One region of the Paenibacillus sp. FSL F4-0087 genome, then DNA from elsewhere that is predicted to be linked to it. Evidence: riboswitches for the same ligand, from Rfam matches in the RefSeq annotation. Region 1 holds a riboswitch; each other region holds the start of a gene.

Region 1 (5,170 bases):
CAGACTTTTGGTTTCGATCTCCGGGTCAAGAGGAGACGTTTCGTTCTCATGTGCGAGCAGAATGTTCAGCGCGTCCTCGGGGTGCTCTGTTACATATTTCTGTCCTTCCTGTATCGCTTTGATGAAGCGGGTAAGCTGATCCTTTTTCGCTTCAATGCCCGCATCACTTGCAGTGAGGACCAGTTCATAATAATCAGGTACGCCGTAATCGACGGGATTGATCGATTTCATGGCATGACCTTCCTTTTCCAGAATCAATTGTTCATGGTTAATAAAACCACCCATAATGGCATCTGCCTGTCCGGAGGCCAGGGAAGGAATCAGGTCAAATCCTACATCGACCAGATTCATCTTGTCGGCATTACCGCCATCTTGGCTGATCATGGTACGCACCATCGCTTCATACAGAGGGATTGAGGAATAGCCAACCGTCAGCGTTTCAAGATCTTTTGGCGATTTCACTTTACCGTTGAGTTCGGTCAACAGATGCACGAGCGGATGACGAACGACCGCAGCAATTGAACGTACAGGAATGTTCTCCCCACGCGCGAGCAAAATTTGCGGCTGGTAGCTTAGTGCCAAATCGATTTTCCCGGCGGCAACAAGTTTGAGGGCATCATTCGTATCAGCAGGCATCTGGATTTCCACGTCCAGACCTTGATCCGCGAAGTAACCTTTTTCCTGAGCAACATAGATGAAGGAATGTACTGCATTTGGGTACCAATCGAGCATGATGGACAGCTTCTCTTTGGGTTCCGATGGCGTTTCTATCGCAGATGAGTCTGTATCGTTTGCATTGGAAGTTGAGCCTGTGGAGGGCGTATTGATGCCCGTTTTACCGCATCCGCTGATGATCAGCAACAGAGACATGAGCAGAATGGGGAGCAGGGAATAGATATGCTTTTTATTCATAACGTAAAGTTCCTCGTTTCTTTTGTTTTTTTGTTTTGAAATCCGAAAGTTATCCAGCTTTTCTTCTACCTGCATGACGTGGTGTACCAAATCTTCTCTCCATCCATGCAATGAGTACAAACAGGGCGATACCAAGTAGGGATAATAGCATAATGGCGGCGAACATCGCATCCGTGTTCATATTGCTCGACATTCTGCGGCTGAAGTAGCCAAGCCCCTTACTTCCACCGAGCCATTCACCGATCGTTGCACCGACCACACAATACACCACAGACATTTTCAGTCCCGAAAAGAAGGAGGGAAGGGCAAGTGGAATCTGGAGTTTGCGAAAAATATCCCACTTGGTGGCCCCCATCGTCAGCAGCAGTTCACGCTGCTCCGGATCACCCTTGCGCAGGCCATCGTAGGTGCTCACTACAATCGGGAAAAATGCGATCAGGAACACCACCGCCACTTTACTCCACAGCGTGTAGCCAAACCACAGGATGAAGACGGGGGACAGGGCAATCAGCGGAATCGTCTGACTGATCACGATGAAGGGATATAACGCTTTTTCAATCGACCGATTCATATGCATACCCGTTGCAAGTGCAGTCCCGGCACCAATGGACAAGCCAAAACCAACGACAACCTCTATCAAGGTGGCGGGCAGATGTGTAGCCAGCAGAAGGTGGTGATGTTCATACAGCGAACGGACAATCGCCGTCGGGGCTGGAATGATGAAGGAAGGCACCCATCCCATACACACAATCCACTCCCAGAGAGCAAGCAGCAAGATCATGAGCAAAAGAAACAGACCATAACGGGCAAGCCAACCTCTTACGCTATGCTTCATGCTATCTTTCAAGTTACCGTCTCGCATGCAATTGTTCCTCCAGTAGTCGTCTCATCTGAACGAGAGCCGGTTCGTAGATCATGTCTGAATGTCTTGGACGTGGCAAAGGTACCGTTAGATCCTGCAGCTGTTGGCCTTGGCCCACCGGAGTTAACAGGATAATCCGATCACTGAGCAGCAGGGCTTCTTCAATGTCATGTGTGATGAACAACACGGTTTTGCTCAGGCCCTCCCAGAGCTCCAGCAGCCACCGATGCATCTCACGTTTGGTCATGGCATCGAGTGCGCCGAATGGTTCATCCAGGAGCATGAGTTGGCCACCTGTCAGCAAAGTACGAAGCAGCGCGACACGCTGGCGCATGCCACCTGACAGCTCGTCCGGGTAAGCATGCGCGTGACCGGATAAGCCAAATCGTTCGAGACCGGCCAGAATGTCCGCTCGAATCCTTACCTTATCCTGCCGACCTGGAGCAAGTTCAGCGGGGAGCATGCAATTCTCCATGACGGTTCTCCAGGATAATAGGAGGTCCTTTTGTGGCATGTAGGCCACCTGCCCCAGTCGCTTACCTTCTTGAACCCAAGGAATGTCAATGGTTCCGTGTGTTGGCTCAAGCAAGCCTGCCAGCAGCTTGAAAAGGGTACTTTTACCGGAGCCGCTGGAACCGATGAGCGAAACGAATTCGCCTCTGGCTACACGCATCGACACATTGGAGAGCACGGGGGAATCCCTTTTTCCCGGGAAAGCGTAGCTCATGTTGTGAATGGTTATATCGTTATCCATCTCGTTCCGTCCCCCCTTGTTATTCAAAATTCGACCTCAAACCGCGGGATCTTTAATTACACCTTCTGATCTGCCCGCAGAACGCGAAAAAGACCCACCCATTTCCGGAGAAATGAGTGGGTCTGTAAGTCAATTCACATTAAATTTCATCATCAACATGAAAAAATCCGCTTACTGAGAGGCCGCTCCACTTCCCTCCGCTGGTATGATCCAGATCAGGTTCAAAGGGTCCGAATCGTTCGATTCGTCTCAGCCGCAAGGCTCCCCTAGTGCAATGTTCAAGATATGCAGTTGTGTGTTCAGCATATATCACATGCAAGTGGAATGTAAAGAGGGCGGCTTAAAAGAAGTGTGCTTAATGTGAGTTAGGAAAGTAACCTAGGATTCTAATCGTTGGAATGTAACAGTGAATCAAGCTCACCGATCAGCCGGGCAATCTGCTCAGGTGTGCCAATCGTAATCCGAAGCCAGGTAGGCATACCGAATTCGGCACCGCCGCGAACAGAGATGCCTCTGTTCAACAATTCTTGGGTAATCGGGCCACTATCCTGCAACAGATCCACCATGATGAAATTTGTTTCGGAAGGGATGAAGGGTAAGTTCCAATGATCAAAGGACTGCATTAACGTTTCCCGTCCCTGACGATTGTAGTGCAGGCAGTGAGAAACAAATTCATGATCATCCAGGCTGGCCGAAGCAGCGGCTTGGGATGTGGCTGTTAGACTGATGGGCAGCTTGACCCGGTTAATGCCTTCAATAATACTTTCATTCCCGATGCCATATCCAATACGCAGGCCTGCCAGTCCATATATTTTGGAGAAGGTCCGCAAAATAATCAGATTATTGTACTGCTCCAGCAGCTTAACCGTATCAGGATAATCTTCACTTTCCGCGAATTCATAATACGCTTCGTCCAGGACAACCACGACATGGGAGGGAACATGTTCGAGTAAACCAAGCAGGGCATCTGCCGTGAAAATGGTTCCGGTTGGATTATTCGGATTGCACAGCCAGATGATTCGGGTAGAAGCATTAATCCGGTGCCGGAATTGCTCCAGGTCCAGCGAATGGTTGACCAAAGGCACTTCATGAATAACCCCGCCTGCCAGCAGCGTAGCGCCCTTATACCAGTTAAAGGAGGGCACCGGAATGAGTGATTCCTCGCCGGGATTAAGATAGGCTTGGGCGGTAAGGGTTAGGAGCTCGAATGATCCACTGCCAAATACCAGTTGGGAGGTACGCACACCTAGACGTTCCGCAAGTTTGTCACGGAGCAGTTGGCTGGAACCGTCGGGGTATTGAGCCAAAAGATCGGAACCCAGCGATCTGACCGCTTCTGCTGCCAGGGGAGAAGAACCAAACGGATTTTCGTTCGCTGCAAGTCGATCTACACTTTCCAGTCCCAACTCCCTCCGGATCTGTTCCATGGATTTGGCAGGCGTATAAGCCGGAATTCGATTTAACAAGTCTTTAACAGGTGGAGAGGGAACGGATGAAAGGGATTGCATAATCATGCCTTCTTTCCAGTGGAATTAGATCGAGAATGATATCTGTTTCTGGGCAATCTGCTGTGGTGTCTCTTGTGGAGGAGTCAACAATCGATTCAGAATCAGGTTTTCAAAATGAGCAAACCCGCTGTCCCGAACGCGAGGCCGCTCCAGCGTAATTCGGGTATCCATCGTTATATGACCATCCTCGATTAAAAGCACCCTGTCTGCCAGCGCAACCGCCTCGCTGACATCATGCGTGACCAGAATGACGGTCAGATCTTCTTCAGCCCACAAGCGTTCGATTAACTGCTGCATCTCAATTCGGGTTAATGCATCCAATGCACCCAGCGGTTCATCCAGCAGCAGTAAGCGCGGATGACTTGCGAGTGCTCGTGCCAAGGCGACACGTTGTTTTTGTCCGCCAGATAATACCCCCGGCCAATCACCTTCACGCTCTTCAAGTCCTACATTGCGAAGCGACTGGCGTGCATCTTCCTTGTTCTTGTCGGGGATGCCCAGTCGTACATTGTCGAGCACGGATTTCCAAGGCAGCAGCCGGGCTTCCTGAAACAGAAATCGTGTCTCGGGTGCTGTACTGCCAAGCTTTCTGTTGCTCAGCATAATGCTCCCGGAAGAGGGGGGTTCCAGCCCGGCGATCAGACGCAGCAAAGTACTTTTGCCGCAGCCGCTTCGTCCAACGATGGCTACAAATTCCCCTTGTCTTACATTGACGTTAATGTCGGATAGAATTGTACGCTGATCATACGATTTCTGAACCCCATCTACTTGAAGAAAAGGACTGATCTGACTTGTGCTCATGGATCAATTCACGCTCCTTTGGCTTTACTTGCGGGATAGAGCCGGGTTCCAGCGCAGCCAGCGCCGTTCCAGCCATTTGGCGATGGTATCGGACAGCTTGCCCAGCAAGGCATACAGCAGAATGCTTAAGACGATTACGTCCATCTGCATGAATTCCCGCGCGTTCATTGCCATATATCCAATCCCCGCATCCGCCGCAACCGTCTCGGCTACGATGAGGGTCAGCCACATAATGCCAAGTGCATAACGAACACCCACCAGAATGGAAGGCAGTGCACCAGGCAGGATAATGTCTTTATAAAGGGACCAACGACTGAGGCCATATACTTTGCC
Region 2 (5,170 bases), 3.6 Mb from region 1:
TGCATACCGTTCCTGTCTGGAATAGCGGTCTCCCTGTTCAGAAGATTGTGTCTGATTAGTCATGTATGAACCATTCCTTCCGCCGGACTACTCGCTGCTGCATAGCGCTTAACGGGAATCATGCCTGCCTCATAAGCCAGTCTGCCTGCTTCAACCCCCATTCGCATTGCCTTCGCCATCTTCACGGGATCTCCGGATCCGGAGACAGCCGTATTTAACAATACACCGTCAGCTCCAAGCTCCATCGCATGAGCAGCATCTTTAGGTGCACGAAGTCCTGCATCCACAATAACAGGAACGACGGCTTGTTCAATAATAATCTCCAGGTTATAGGGATTAATAATCCCTCTCCCCGCCCCTATGGGTGAAGCTCCAGGCATAACAGCATGTACGCCGAGTAGCTGCAATCGCTTGGCCAGAATAACATCGTCCGAGATATAAGGCAGTACCGTAAAGCCCTTTTCAAGCAAGATTTCGCAAGCTTTATAGGTTTCAATTGGGTCAGGAAGCAAAGTGATTCCATCGCCGATAACTTCTACTTTTATCATATCACAAAGTCCTGACGCTCGAGCAAGTTCAGCGATTCGCACAGCTTCCTCTGCTGTTGAAGCACCGGCTGTATTGGGAAGCAGGGTATACCTTTTCAAATCCAGTGTGTCCAGAAAGTGCTGTTTGTTGCGATCTTCCAGATTCAATCGCCGAACTGCAAACGTTAAAACTTCCGTACCTGAGGCCTCAACCGCCTTGCCCTGCACCTCCAAGTCTGAAAATTTGCCTGTACCTAGCAGCAATCTAGATTCAAACGTATAATTTCCAATCCTCAACATAGCTCAACCGCCTCCCACAAAATGTACAATTTCAATTCGGTCTCCGTCTCTTAACGCTGTCGTTTCATGATATTCCCGCGTTAAAATTTGACGATTCAATTCAACCACGACGGTTTTCACTTGCAAATTAAATGAATGGAGCAATTTGTCTACACGATTCAAGCTATCTTCAATATACATGGTTTGTCCGTTGACAATGATGTTCACTGCAACATCTCCTTTCTGTTCAAACGTTCTGGACTAAGAGCTTGAATCCCAAGTTCTTCCGAGGTTTTGCCACAAATCAAGTCAGCCATGAGGCTGGCTGTAATTGCACTAAGCAATATTCCGTTACGATAATGTCCAAAAGCAGCGAATAAACCCGGAACACTTTCACAAGCCCCTACATACGGCAATCCATCCGGAGTCGAGGGACGAACACCAGCCCACGCTCGGATAAAATGCGCTTCCTTCATGCCAGGAACCCAATTTGTCGCAGCTGTAAGCAACTTCTGAATACCTTGGACCGAAACTTTCATGTCTGTTCTTCCTGGAAGGCTTGTTGCACCGAGCCATACTTCTCCATTGGCTTTGGGAACAATATATATATCCTCTGCATACACCGTTTTGTCAGGTCTGTAACCGACATGATGGGGTGAAAACTGCACCGCTGCAATCTCCCCTTTCACAGGCAAAACAGGCGATTTCAGACCCACTTGTCTCATCAATTCTTCACCATGTAACCCTGTAGCAATAATGACATTTCTCGATGTCATCGTTCCTATTGAAGTCTCAACCCCTTGCACACCGTTCATATCCGTATACAAACGGACATCCTGTACACCTTCCATCACCCTCGCACCCATGGCTTGAGCTGATCTGATATAAGCTTGTGTTAGATTGACGGGAAGAACCTCGCTCTCGGAAGGTCTGTAATATGCACCATACGTATCCCTGTTTAACCATGAAGCTTCCTGTTGGACAGCGACTCGATCCCACCAAATATGTTCTGTAGATAAGGTAGACGATCGATTATTTTTGTAACTGCTGACCTCACTGTATGAACGAAAAGGAGTAATAAAACCATGCTGTTGCAGCCCCATCTCCACTCCGCTAAGCGAACTGATTCGTTCCTTCTGCTCATGAAGCAAAGCTCTGCTCTTCTGTGCAAGCTTCGCCATTACAGCATGAGTGAATTCCTCACTGTCAGCAGCTAGCATCCCGGCAGCTGCACAGGAAGTTCCTCCAGCAATCCGCGCCCGCTCAACCAGAAGAACATCATGACCTCGGCTAGCAAGTTCACATGCAATGGCACAACCGATAACTCCTCCGCCTACAATAATGGTTTCTGCATGAAGCTTGCCTCGAACTTCCGCTCCAACTTTACTTCCCGATACTATTCCTGGATGATAGCCTGAACGATTCCTGCTTCGACTTCTTGCTTCCTCTCTCATGGTCTCATCTCCCTGGTTCAACATACCTCTCTGAATCCTCGATCGCCTGTCGCAATGAAGCCGCGGCCAGTTTCGGCTCATCGTTCGACCAAATCGTTGAAATCACAGCTGCTCCTCTGGCACCAGCAGTTCGAATGGCAGCAATTTTCTCAGGACTAATCCCGCCAATCGCGATCACCGGAATTGAAACATTGGAGCATACCTCAGCCAACGAACTAAGCCCTCTTGATTCGCAATTAGGTTTACTATTTGAAGCATAGACGTGCCCATAAAAAAGATAATCCGCTCCACGTTCTTCAGCAATTTTTGCTTCTTCCAGAGAATGAACCGATATGCCTACGCGGAGCCGATCGTCTCTCTTTAACTCATCCTTATCGTAACTGCGAATAACTGATTGACCCCAATGCACACCACCAAGCGACGTATGTTGGTACAGCTGATCTGAGCCATTTATAATGATTCGGCTAGATGGAACACCTTCTGTTTTTAGACTTTTCGCCCAATACATCTGTTGCTCAAGAGGAAGCTTTTTTTCCCGAATGTGGATATAATCGACCCACCGCCATATATCCTTAGCAATATTCAGAAAAGAGTCCATGTCTCCTGTATCTGGTGAAACCACATGCAGTTCGAATGATCTTGTAGTTACATGTTCGTGGAAGATTGCCGTCCCGTTCGCCCTCCTTTTGCATGATTTAAGCTAATACAAAACAAAAAAAGCCACTCCCGTAGGGAGTGGCCACGAATTTAGAATTCATGGATCAACTGAATGACTGTTCAATGCAATTACTTTATACATAACGCATAACAACTATAGAAATCATCCATAGTCGCAACGCTGTTACATAGAGTTGCATGATTTATCTTGCAGGCAATATCGCAAAGTCATCGATAAAGCTCTTTGTCATTAGTTGAAACGCGCCACTTCCCTACGCTGGTATGATCCAGATCAGGTACGAAGGGTCCGGAATCGCATTCTTCCATCTCAGCCGCATCGTGCGGCCCCCCTAGTGTTCATATGAAGCTGTAGCCTATGTTACCATAGACACCTTTTTTTGTCACCGTACATTTCCATTTATTACGTTATTGTTTTTCGGACCAAGCTTCAACATCCCACGTTTTGGTAACCCAACCTTCATAAAAATCAGGTTCATGGGATACGAGCAGTACGGTACCCTTGAATTCTTGCAAGGCACGTTTCAACTCTGCTTTAGCCGTTACATCCAAATGGTTTGTAGGCTCATCGAACAAAATCCAGTTACTTTCACGCATCAGAAGTTTACAGAGACGAACTTTGGCTTGTTCACCACCACTAAGCGCGTTAAGCGGGCGGGTGATATGCTCATTTTTCAATCCACAACGTGCGAGATGCCCCCGGACTTCATTCTGTGTCAGATGAGAAAATTCGTTCCACACATCTTCGATTGGAGTAATATTACCTGCACGTACTTCCTGTTCGAAATAGGCTGTTTCCAGATAATCACCCAAGAAAGTCTTACCGCTGATAGGTGGGATTTTCCCCAGAATAGTCTTGAGCAATGTGGATTTACCTACACCGTTACATCCAACAATGGCAATTTTCTCGCCACGCTCAATCGTCATCGTCATTTTAGGCAATAATGCATATGAATATCCAATTTCAAAATCAATACCCTCAAAGACGGTTTTACTACTCGCCCGGGCATCCTTGAATTTGAATGTGGGTTTAGCTGCTTCGTCTGGACGATCAATCCGTTCAATCTTGCCGAGCTGCTTCTCACGGCTCTTGGCACGACCGGAAGTAGAAGCGCGGGCTTTGTTCCGCTGAATGAAATCTTCCTGCTTCTTGATAAACTCCTGCTGTTTCTCATAAGCATCAATATGCTGCGCCTTATTCATGTCGGCCATTTCAAGGAATTTGTTATAGTTCGCTGCATAACGCGTCAACTTGGCAAATTCCAGATGATAAATAACATTAACGACCTCATTCATAAACTCCGTATCATGCGAAATCAGAATAAACGCATACGGGTAATCCTTCAGGTAACGCGTCAGCCATTCGATGTGTTCCACATCAAGATAGTTCGTCGGCTCATCTAGCAGAAGTGCAGTTGGTTTCTCCAGTAAGAGCTTGGCAAGCAATACCTTCGTACGTTGACCACCACTAAGCGCGGCCACGTCACGATCCAGCCCAATGGCGGACAAGCCCAGTCCATTTGCCATCTCTTCCACTTTCACATCAATCAGATAAAAATCACCTTGCTCCAATTGCTCCTGAATGTCACCCATTTCTTCCAGCAACAATTCGAGCTTGTCCGGATCGGCGTCTGCCATCTGATCCGTGATGGACATCATTTCCTTTTCCAACTCAAGCAAGGGCAGGAACGCATCCTTAAGCACATCACGAATCGTTTTTCCAGGCGTGAGCTTGGTATGCTGATCCAGATATCCATAACGAACTTTGGGGGTCCATTCAACCTTCCCTTCGTCCTTTAACAATTTCCCGGTAAGGATGTTCATCAGTGTGGACTTGCCTACACCATTTGCACCAACAAGGCCAACACGCTCTCCAGCAAGTAAACGAAAAGATACATTTTTAAATAACGTGCGGTCTCCAAAATTGTGACTCACGTTCTCTACTGACAATAAACTCATAAGATGAGGTTGCTCCTATCTATTGGACATTACTATCGTTCCGAAACCCTATTTTAGCACAGGTGTCGCCTTTTCTGAAAGTAATGTAAACATCTCACGCAACCTCGCTTTTATATTACAAACAAACTGCCTTTATTTTATGGAACAGTTATACTCAAAATAACCTTGCGCTGCCGCTTGTTTAGCATTTGTAAACACTTCTTCTGCTCTGTAGCCATTGTTACATGTGGAAGGATAGTAGTATTTAATTCCACTCACCGGATCCACTCCGCCAAC
Region 3 (5,170 bases), 250 kb from region 1:
ATCAATCTGATTATGGATGTTGTGATACAGCGTATCCGGCTCAAGCAGGAACGTGCTGTCCAGAATCATAGCATCCACATCTTTGGTAATCAGCCCAGTCTGCAGGGCTGTACCTGCACCCATGGAGAATCCCCATACGACAAGCTCCTGAGCTCCGCGCTGCTTCGCAAACTGGATAGCACCAAGCAACTGCTGGGACTCGGCTTTGCCGCCTGTAGCGACAGCTTTGTTCACCTGTGAAGCGAAACCGTAATCGAACATCACCACATTGAAGCCAAGTTGGTGAGCATAATGGGCCAGGTCATACATTGGTACCCAGGTTTCTTCACGATTCGCACCATATCCATGGCTGAATATGATGGTTTTGTTTGCATTATCATCAGCCGGAATATACCAACCCTGCATCGTTCGACTGCCGTCTGCTGCCGGGAACGTGATGTCTTGATACTTCATGTTCTTCGCCTGCATGGGATTGGAGAATACAGGCGCTACAGTTGGATTGGATAATACCCAAGCAATATAACCGTGTAGTGCAATGAAACAAAAGAGCAGAAAAAATACAACGGAGAGCAACAACGCCACGACAATATGTTTGAACCGGATCAGCCTCGGTGATAACGAAGAAGGCAGATCTGACACTTTCGTTTGCAGCGGGGCTTCGCTCTGGGATGTCGGATACATGATTGCCCCTCCTTTAAAAATCAAATGAAGATAACAACGAGACGAACAGAGCGGATAAATGATTTTTCTGACTACTTATGAAGCAAAATCTTAATTTAATATATCTTTATCGTATGTTCCAATATAGTCAAAGTCAATTGATTGAGGCCATTTGTTACGCAATTGTTATATAGTTCTGAAGATATATGGGTAACATTTCCTTAGGGTGCAAAATGCAGGGGATTCTAATTTATAAAAAGAAAATATTTACAAATATCCCTATTCCAAATGGCGCTTTTTGGTTTACAGATGAGACCGTTTCTCATATAATTTATGTAACCAAGTTTCATGTGATGAAACATGAGGAGGGCAACTTGCCATGGAAGACCGAAAGTTAACCGTCCGGGCTGTAGAACGGGCGCTGGATATATTATTGTGTTTTACAACCCGCAGTGATCTGGGACTCACGGAAATTGCCAGCCAGATCGGTCTGCACAAAAGTACAGTCCATCGTCTGATGGCTACTTTGGAGGACAAAGGGTTCGTAATCCGGGATGCTGCAACTGAGAAGTATCGACTCGGCATACGCATCTGGGAACTGTCTGCCCATATGTCTCGCAGCGATGATCCTGCCATTTTGCTCCTTCCTGCGATGGAGCGGCTCAGAGATCGACTGGGCGAAACCGTGAGTTTATATCTGCGTGATGGCAGTGAGCGGATTCGAATTCAAGCCGTGCAGAGTGATCAGGCGATTCGTCGTGTAGCTCCGGTGGGCGTCAGACTTCCGTTATCTGTGGGAGCATCCAGCAAAGTGCTGATGGCTTTTGCCACCGAAGAGGACCGCGAAGATCTGATGAATGGACCGGAATGGCCAGTATTTATCGATCCCAAAGTATATTTGGCACAGATGAAAGACATTCTGGAATACGGCTACGCAACAAGTTATGAGGAACGTGAACCGGGAGCCGCAGCAGTATCTGTACCCATAATGGATCGGAAAGGCAACATCGCTGCTGCCCTGTCGGTATCCGGGCCTGTTAGCCGTCTCTCGCAAGAAACGTTGCATGAATACGCACCTGTGTTGAAGGAAGCTGCTACGCAGATGGGGCTTATGCTATCCTGATCTTATTTTCTGGAATTTAAAGGTTGTTTTTATGATTCGGTTGCGCTACTCTGTAATGGATGGCCCAACAGGGTCAGCATAATTGAATATGAATCTGCGGCCTAGATGCTGCAACTTGTTAACGTTACTGGGGGAGTCCGAATTGTCCGGACTGAGACGGAATCGCATGAGATTCCGGACCCTTTGCACCTGATCTGGATCATACCAGCGTAGGGAAGTAATCGGCGATACGATCACGAACACCATATAATTTAACCTATAGATAGGCTCCACTAAGGAGTCTCTATAAGGTGTGTTATTGGTGATGGAGATAAGCCGGTTCCCTTGGGAACCGGCTTTTTTTATACAGTAAACAGGCGAAAGCTGGTGTCAGAGCTGCTTTTGGATAAAGAGCTGGGAGCATTGGCGAGCATTGGGTTCCGATATCTTTTGCCTCGTATGTCTGTATTACTTGAATTGTATGTCTCTATTTTGTGTTGTAGGGTCGCTCTTTCTTTTTCTATGTTGTGGATGGTTTGGAGCCGTGTGCAAGTATTTCAATCCAGGCAAACACTAATGAGGAGGAGACAAGAGCGATGAGTACAGGAAACCGAACGATGGGACAGGACAAGCAGGATCAGCAGTTGGCAAAGGGAAAAGGTACGGCAGGACGGGTTCAGCCCTTCCCGGGCAGCCGCAAAGTTTACATTCATGGCTCACGACCGGACATTGCAGTACCGGAGCGTGAAATTGCCCTTCATGACACCAATACTCCTCAAGGAGTGGAGTATAACGAACCGCTGCGTGTCTACGATACGAGCGGACCGATGACCGATCCCGGATTTCATGCCGATATCCGGGCAGGGCTGCCAGTGCTGCGTACCCGCTGGATTACGGAGCGTGAAGATGTTGAAGCCTACCAGGGACGAACGGTAAAACCGGAGGATAACGGATTGAAACCAGGAGGGAAGCGAACTGGAGCCGAGAAGTATCCAGGCTTGCGTGGTAAACCATTGCGGGCAAAGGCAGGGCGCTGCGTGACCCAGATGCATTATGCACGGCAGGGACTGATCACGCCGGAGATGGAGTTCGCCGCCATTCGTGAGGGTGTGGAACCGGAATTTGTACGGCAGGAGCTGGCGAGTGGCAGGGCCATCCTACCGTCGAACATTAATCACCCGGAGAGTGAGCCAATGCTGATCGGGCGTCATTTTCATGTGAAGATCAATGCGAACATCGGAAACTCTGCGGTATCCTCCTCCATCGAGGAAGAGGTGGAGAAGATGACTTGGGCCGTACGCTGGGGATCGGATACGGTGATGGATCTTTCCACAGGCAAGGACATTCATACGACCCGCGAATGGATTATCCGCAATTCACCTGTACCGATTGGAACAGTACCGCTCTATCAGGCGCTGGAGAAGGTCAATGGAGAAGCTGAAGCACTGACCTGGGAGTTGTATCGTGACACGCTCATTGAGCAGGCAGAGCAGGGTGTGGACTACTTTACGATCCATGCAGGCGTGCTGCTGCGTTATATTCCGATGACCGCCAAACGTATGACAGGCATTGTGTCACGGGGCGGGTCCATCATGGCAGCATGGTGCCTTGCACATCATCAGGAGAATTTTTTGTATACCCATTTTGAAGAAATCTGCGAGATTATGAAAAAGTATGACGTGGCGTTCTCGCTCGGAGACGGACTTCGCCCAGGAAGCATCTACGATGCCAATGATGAAGCTCAGATGGCTGAACTGGTTACGCTTGGAGAACTAACACAAATCGCCTGGAAGTATGATGTGCAGGTGATGATTGAAGGTCCAGGGCATGTGCCGATGCACAAGATCAAGGAGAATGTCGATCTGCAAATGGAGATATGTAAAGAGGCGCCGTTCTATACGCTGGGACCGCTGACGACCGATATTGCACCAGGATATGACCATATTACCTCGGCAATTGGAGCAGCGATGATCGGTTGGTTTGGTACCTCCATGCTCTGTTATGTTACGCCAAAAGAACATCTGGGCCTGCCCAATAAGGATGATGTGCGGGAAGGTGTTATCGCCTACAAGATCGCTGCTCATGCCGCTGATCTGGCGAAAGGTCACCCGCGTGCCCAGCGGCGGGACGATGCGCTGTCCAAAGCACGCTTTGAGTTCCGCTGGCGCGATCAGTTCAACCTTTCGCTGGATCCGGAACGTGCGCTATCCTACCACGATGAGACGTTGCCGGCGGAAGGGGCCAAGGAAGCCCATTTCTGCTCCATGTGTGGGCCGAAATTTTGCAGCATGCGCATTACGCAGGATATTCGTGCTTTTGCCGCAGACAAAGGTTTGTCCGAAAATGAGGCCGTGGCAGCGGGTATGCAGGAAAAGGCTGAGGAATACCGGACACGCTCTTAGGCGTCGTTACAGCGTAATCTGGGCAGCCTGACATGGCGAAAAGCTGTTCTTCTCCGTGATTGAGGAGAAGAGCGGCCTCTTACTTGGTATGTGTTGCAAACACTTAACTTTGAAGCACAAGGATAGCGACACAACATATTTTATCAGTTATAGGTTGATTGTCTGCCAGATGTTTAATAAAATGAATATAAGTGAAAAACAAATAAGAGTAGCCAGGCCAATGGCTACTCTTGCACAGCATTTGCGGTGGGTATTCCTCCAAGTGCAGCATAGTTCGGACGAAGTGACCCGTCAGGCCGTCAACCTGTGGCGGGTCACTTCTTTTTACGGTCGATGTATGTCAGGAGCGCAATAATTAACATTGCGAACACGATTACGTCGTTGAAAGAGAAGTTCATAGAATCACCTCCCACCGGAGGCAACCTATTTCCCACCACAAATTGGCTGTACAAAATGATTATACCATTCGGAAGTCTCTCATTCGAGAGTCTTTTTATTTTGCTTCATGAGTTCAACACCTAATGTTTGGCCAAGCTCAACTTCTTCTCCAAATACGATGCAAGCCTTGCCAGCGGGCTATAGATCAACAAGCCTGTGTCTGTTGTGACCCGTACTGCTGCGGGAGCCATCGACAGTTGAGCTGCGACTACCGTGTTATCCGGGAACTGCTCAGCAAGTTGTTGTAACCCGGTGCTCACTGCTGCAAGATAACCTTCCTTATCGCCTCGCATAATTAACTCGAATGTGCCCGGGATCAGTACTGCTTCAGTCTTTATGGTCACGGCCTCGTGTCGCTGCTCATCTTCATCATCTTGCTGCAAAGCTTGATTCACCCGCGCCATCGTTCCTTCAATCGTTGCAGGGTTAGTAAACGCTAGAATGTACTCGTCAGGATTCTGCTGCATTTCCTGAAGTAAGGGATCATCAATACCAACCACGGGTACGGGAACATGTTGTACCTCCTGCTCAAGTACGGCTGCAAACAGGGTACAGGTGACAAGGATGG
Region 4 (5,170 bases), 490 kb from region 1:
TCAAAGTTATCGCTTTTGTGGACGCCAGCGTACGAGCAGCTTTTCCAGTAGCGCAATGAGCAGGAAGAGCAGCAGACTCAATGCCACAATAATCATGATTGCCACGAACAGGCGATCCGTCCGATAGGCTGATTTTTGCAGCATCATATAATAGCCGATGCCCTTATCTGCACCGATCCATTCGGCGATAATCGCACCCATGACGCTGTACGTAGCGGCAATTTTAATCCCCGAGAACACCGAGGGCAATGCATGTGGAAGTTCGAGTTTCCAGAAAATTTGGCCGCGTTTTGCACCAGCCATGCGCATATAGTTCATCATGGCCGCATCGGTGCGGGTCAATCCGTCCATGGCAGCTACAGCCACCGGGAAGAAGCAGACCAGAATGATGGTAATTAGTTTGGGCAGCAGCCCAAATCCGAACCAGATCAGCAAGAGCGGAGCAAGCGCAATGGTCGGTATATTTTGACTAAGAATAAGTAATGGATAGAGTGCAGATTTCAAAAATGGAATCAGATGCAGCACCATCGCAATCAGTAATCCCACAAGTGTACCTGCTGCAAACCCAATCAATGTCAGCTGGATTGTTGCCCATGCATGCATGCCAAGTCGCTCGGCCTGGGACGCTGCTTCATGGGCGATGTCTGAAGGCGCAGGCAGCATCCATTTCTCAATATGGAACAGGGAGACAGCTCCCTGCCATATCGCTATAAAGAGAATAACCGCCACAAAGGGCGGCCATACGCTTTTCCAATAGGCATGCATTAGCGATATTTCTCCGTCAGGGTGTCCATGCTGAAGCCGCTTGGGCTATGGGCGATCTTGATCTGTGAGATGATGCTTGGGCTGCCAGCTTCCACGAGAACTTCGTGCATTTTGCGGACAACCTCGAGCAGTTCCTCCAGTTCTCCCTCCATCGTGGTATCCAGTGGATTAACCTGATATTTCAAGCCGGACTGCTGAATAACTTCAATGGCACGATCAACATAAGGATAGGAATTTTCGCCATTTGGCGTTTTGGGAATGACTTGAATGCTAAGTAGTGTGCTTGCCATGAGAGATCACGTTTCCTTTCGGGTTAAATTGCATGAGTTAAACCAGCTTTACACTTTACCACTCCGATTGCAGTACCCTCTTCCGATCACTGTTATCCCCGGATTTCTTTAATAATTTTTAACGGAGGAAATCCGGGGATAAAGGTGAGCGCTTCGCTTCTTCAGATGGGTTCTGCACTCTTCGTTCTGGTGTAAAAAAAGTTAAACTTAAACCATTTTTATTGGGGTAGAAACTCGTTTGTATACGCTTTGGATACATCTACCTGCTCATCGAGCAGTTTTTTGCTAAACATCCAATCCGTGTAGTTCTGCCATACTTCCTGCTTCTGCTCACCCCAGCGTGGTGCGTCATCCTGGTATTTCGGACTCAGCCACTTCTGGCTTGCGAGTACAAGATCCTTATCCAGATCCGGTACGGCCTTGATCAGAATGTTGGCAGCGTCTTCGGGATGTTCAATCGCGTATTGATATCCTTCGGAAGTCGCTTTCAAGAACGCTTTAACCAGCTCGGGATCGTTCTGAATCGTCTTTTCATTGGTAACGAGTACCGGTGTGTAGTAGTCCAGAGCTTCGGAATAATCTTTTACATACAGCATGTCGATCGGTTCGCCGCGCAGTTCGGCTTCGATGCCCGTCCATGCGTAGAAAATCCAGGCAAAGTCGATATCGCGTTTCACAGCGGTGAAGAAGTCTGCATCGCCCATGCTAATATTTTTTACTTTGGATACATCGGCACCTTCGCCTTCCATAATGGACTGCATTACAGCTTCTTCCACCGGGGAGCCCCAGCCACCATAGGTTTTGCCTTCAAAATCTTTGGGAGATTTGATGTTCCGATCCACCGGAGCGGCAAATCCGGACGTGTTATGCTGAATGACTGCAGCGATGGACACGAGCGGTACCCCCTGTGTGCGGGCCTGGGTTACACTCTCCTGATAACTTACGCCAAAAGGCACTTCGTTCGAAGCCACCATCGTATCCGCGCCTCCGGCACCTGGCTGTACAATCTCGACATTTAAGCCTTCGGCTTTGTAAAAACCTTGATCTACAGCCGCATACAGGCCGGTATGATTCGTATTTGGTGTCCAGTCCAGCACCACTTTAATGTCCTTGAGGGCTGCGTTGTCACCTTCATTGCTGTTTTCGGTGTTGCTGCTGCCATTTTCTCCTGAAGGTGCAGCTTCTTTGCCGCCACATGCGGCCACAGCCACTAGTAGTACGCACAAGAGCATTAGGCCCATCATTTTACGCCATCTCATCTTCATTTCTCTCCTTCATGTTGTCCGGCCAGTGGCGCGGGGTACTCCTTGGCTTCATATCCAAGCTTCTTGCATAAATCGACAGATTTATACCAGCTATGATCCGGATGACGTCACTTTTTTTAGCTCTCTGGCTATATAAAAGAACATTAAAAAAAGCGCCCCGTTAATCCGGGACGCGTGCAGGCGTTAGAGATGTGGCACTCAGCAAAGAGGCTGGGCCAATTCGATATACTCCGATTCCTACGCTGGCATGATCCAGATCAGGTCTAAGGGTCAGTATCTTGGTGGGATACACTCTCAGCCGGCCTATTCCGACTCCCCTGGGAAACTATGAAGTTACGGGCATTACTAGGTGTAATTATAGGCCAGAGGCCCATGCATGTCCAGTCAGGAACTGGATAGGGGCACGTATGAATGAATCAAAGAGGCCATTATACATGCGTATAACGGCCTCTCTAGATGTTTGGTTTTTAACAATTATCGTGGCGAATCATATAAGGAAATCTGACTGAGTGCAAAAGCATCGGATTTCGGGTCATAGCCTACCTGTTTCTGAGTGGTTTCCAGATTTAATCGTTTAAATCGATTATTCGAGATCCCATGCAGTATGGTGAAGGGCTCCAGATCTGTAGCTGTAATGGTTTTGAACATCAAATCACACAAGTCAGCCGGACTAATATACGCGCTCATATCCCTTGCCTCCAGCGCGGGTCCATCTGGTTGAAAATCATCATATGCACCTATACGTACTGCTACACTTTGTAAACCTTCGGTATACGCAAAATAGGAAGCGAGCGATTCACCAAAACATTTGCTAACTCCGTACAAATTCCGTGGGCGTGTCGGCATGTCCGGATAGACTTGAGCATCAATAGGATACCCCTCGATCGTCTGTGCACTGCTTGCCAGAATGACTCTCCGCACACCTTGGTCCTTAGCTGCACGGAATACATTAAATGTACCCTTGATATTAATATCCAACAACGATTCATAGAATCCGGCATGCGGGGAAGGATCTCCCGCCAGATGAACAACCACATCTATGCCTTCGCAAGCGTGCTGACAGGCTTCGGGATCTGTCACATCCAGTGTCATGATCTCATGGCTTGTCCCTTGATACGTATGTAGTCTGTTGATATTCAAATCCGTTAGTCGAAGGTGAAATGCTTCTGACAAGTGTTGGGACAAGTCACGTCCAATTTTTCCGGCTGCGCCGGTAATTAAAATGTTCATAAATCAGCTCCAATTCTTAGCGCTGGAAGAACTCAATCCATTCCTTTTCAGGTCCATAGATGAAGAAATAACGGTAACCGTTAGGCAGTGTAATCATCTCTCCATCAATAAATTCGGCCTCAGTTGCCTTAATGCGGTTGTACTCAGAATCAAGGTCATCGACATGGATGGCAAAATGGTGCACCGTACCTTCGGAAGGCAGCTTGTCGCTGTATCCCTGAATCAACTCAATCTCGGTCTCATCGCTTCCGTTGAAGCCGAGAAAGGCGAGCTGAATGACACCGTTGGTATGGGTTACCCGGTCTTTCAATTCAAGACCAACAATCTCCGTATAGAAACGCAGCGTGGTCTCCAGATCACGAACGGCAATGCCGACGTGGTCAATGCGCTTTTGAAAACTCATAATCAAAATCCTCCTTTATATTTAACGATTTTTTTCTACCATTTTAAGGGATATCATAGGGCTGTACTACGAGGTTGTCAAATAAGATTTTAATTTGGAAAAATTATAATTGTTCACAGAATGTTCACTTATGAGGAGGGGGTCATTATCTCTATAATTACGAAGGTAAACAGAGAGGATGAGAGATTTGCCAACAACGAAGAAAGAACAGATTATTTTTGGAATGATGATGTGCACAGGGATGGTCGTCGTCATGATGACTTTCAATTTATGGCACAATGGGTTATTGAGCAAGATGTCCGCGCTAGATATACTGCTTCAATTCATATTGTGTTTTATCATTGCGTTCCTGGTGGAGTCCTTCATTGTTGGACCTGTAGCGAGAAAAATTGCATTTTCCTTACCTTTTGACAAATCCAATAAAATTTTGGGCGTGCTCGCTATGTCATTTTTCATGGTCATTGGAATGGTTCTGATCATGTCCTTGTACGGAATGATTTCCGCTTACCTTGCGAATCAGTTAAGTGGAGCATCCGTACTAAATACGTATCTTCATACGATTGCTCGTAATTTCAGCCTGGCGCTTCCTTACCAAATCATTATTCTGGGACCACTCGTTCGATATGTATTTGGTAAATTCATTAAGGATAAAGGGAGTGTAGTCCCTTCAACCTAAATAACGTTAGTTCCGATTTAGAGCATCTGAAAGTATTTCCTGGGCAATCGTCCACTGGTCTAGGATAAAGAAGTAATTGTGCATTTTTAAATCAAAAAAGGCGTCGTAGCATTCACGCTACGACGCCTAACTTTTTACAGCTATGATTAATTGAATTTAATTTTATCTTCTGTTTGGTAGATGTTACGATGCTGAACTCACAGTATGCCTGCGCTGCCATTGATACGCAATCACGCTGATAATGAGCAGACCAACTGCAAAAATGGCAAGCATCCATGCTGACTGGTTAACCTCCAGATGATCGAGACTCCAGCCTGTAACCAAAGGCAGAATGGCACCACCAACCCCACCTGATGCAATCAGGATGCTGGGCGTCGATTCTTCTGTTCCAGGCAGCATTTTGCTGGCGAAGACGAGGGCAATGGAGAATACGCCCGATAATGCGAGCCCGAGCAACAGAATGATCAGAAATGCCGACCAGATCTGGTTGGTAAAAGGAAAGATCATCAGCAGTACAACTGCTGCAAGGCAACTGTACAGA

The links. Region 1 has a riboswitch for thiamine pyrophosphate ahead of MHB84_RS08690 (ABC transporter ATP-binding protein). Riboswitches for the same ligand answer to the same signal wherever they lie in the genome.
Region 2: another riboswitch for thiamine pyrophosphate. It lies ahead of MHB84_RS25080 (thiamine phosphate synthase); the one in region 1 lies ahead of MHB84_RS08690 (ABC transporter ATP-binding protein).
Region 3: another riboswitch for thiamine pyrophosphate. It lies ahead of thiC (phosphomethylpyrimidine synthase ThiC); the one in region 1 lies ahead of MHB84_RS08690 (ABC transporter ATP-binding protein).
Region 4: another riboswitch for thiamine pyrophosphate. It lies ahead of MHB84_RS10875 (ABC transporter substrate-binding protein); the one in region 1 lies ahead of MHB84_RS08690 (ABC transporter ATP-binding protein).

Annotation. Positions count from the first base shown of each region.
Region 1 is NZ_JBBODJ010000001.1:1,843,632-1,848,801, reverse strand. Features, by position in the region: gene MHB84_RS08700 (ABC transporter substrate-binding protein) at 1-912, opposite strand, end outside; gene MHB84_RS08695 (ABC transporter permease) at 962-1,774, opposite strand; gene MHB84_RS08690 (ABC transporter ATP-binding protein) at 1,761-2,528, opposite strand; TPP riboswitch at 2,704-2,806, opposite strand; gene hisC (histidinol-phosphate transaminase) at 2,915-4,042, opposite strand; gene MHB84_RS08680 (ATP-binding cassette domain-containing protein) at 4,061-4,837, opposite strand; gene MHB84_RS08675 (ABC transporter permease subunit) at 4,862-5,170, opposite strand, start outside.
Region 2 is NZ_JBBODJ010000001.1:5,441,646-5,446,815, reverse strand. Features, by position in the region: gene MHB84_RS25100 (ThiF family adenylyltransferase) at 1-63, opposite strand, end outside; gene MHB84_RS25095 (thiazole synthase) at 60-827, opposite strand; gene thiS (sulfur carrier protein ThiS) at 831-1,034, opposite strand; gene thiO (glycine oxidase ThiO) at 1,031-2,260, opposite strand; gene MHB84_RS25080 (thiamine phosphate synthase) at 2,265-2,858, opposite strand; TPP riboswitch at 3,170-3,279, opposite strand; gene MHB84_RS25075 (ABC-F family ATP-binding cassette domain-containing protein) at 3,344-4,894, opposite strand; gene MHB84_RS25070 (hypothetical protein) at 5,027-5,170, opposite strand, start outside.
Region 3 is NZ_JBBODJ010000001.1:2,089,547-2,094,716, reverse strand. Features, by position in the region: gene MHB84_RS09740 (alpha/beta hydrolase) at 1-681, opposite strand, end outside; gene MHB84_RS09735 (IclR family transcriptional regulator) at 1,040-1,783, shown strand; TPP riboswitch at 1,903-2,016, shown strand; gene thiC (phosphomethylpyrimidine synthase ThiC) at 2,380-4,164, shown strand; gene MHB84_RS09725 (hypothetical protein) at 4,346-4,519, shown strand; gene MHB84_RS09720 (hypothetical protein) at 4,683-5,170, opposite strand, start outside.
Region 4 is NZ_JBBODJ010000001.1:2,333,815-2,338,984, reverse strand. Features, by position in the region: gene MHB84_RS10885 (ABC transporter permease) at 7-765, opposite strand; gene MHB84_RS10880 (thiamine-binding protein) at 765-1,055, opposite strand; gene MHB84_RS10875 (ABC transporter substrate-binding protein) at 1,274-2,314, opposite strand; TPP riboswitch at 2,537-2,649, opposite strand; gene MHB84_RS10870 (NAD-dependent epimerase/dehydratase family protein) at 2,795-3,550, opposite strand; gene MHB84_RS10865 (VOC family protein) at 3,567-3,953, opposite strand; gene MHB84_RS10860 (hypothetical protein) at 4,141-4,629, shown strand; gene MHB84_RS10855 (MFS transporter) at 4,813-5,170, opposite strand, start outside.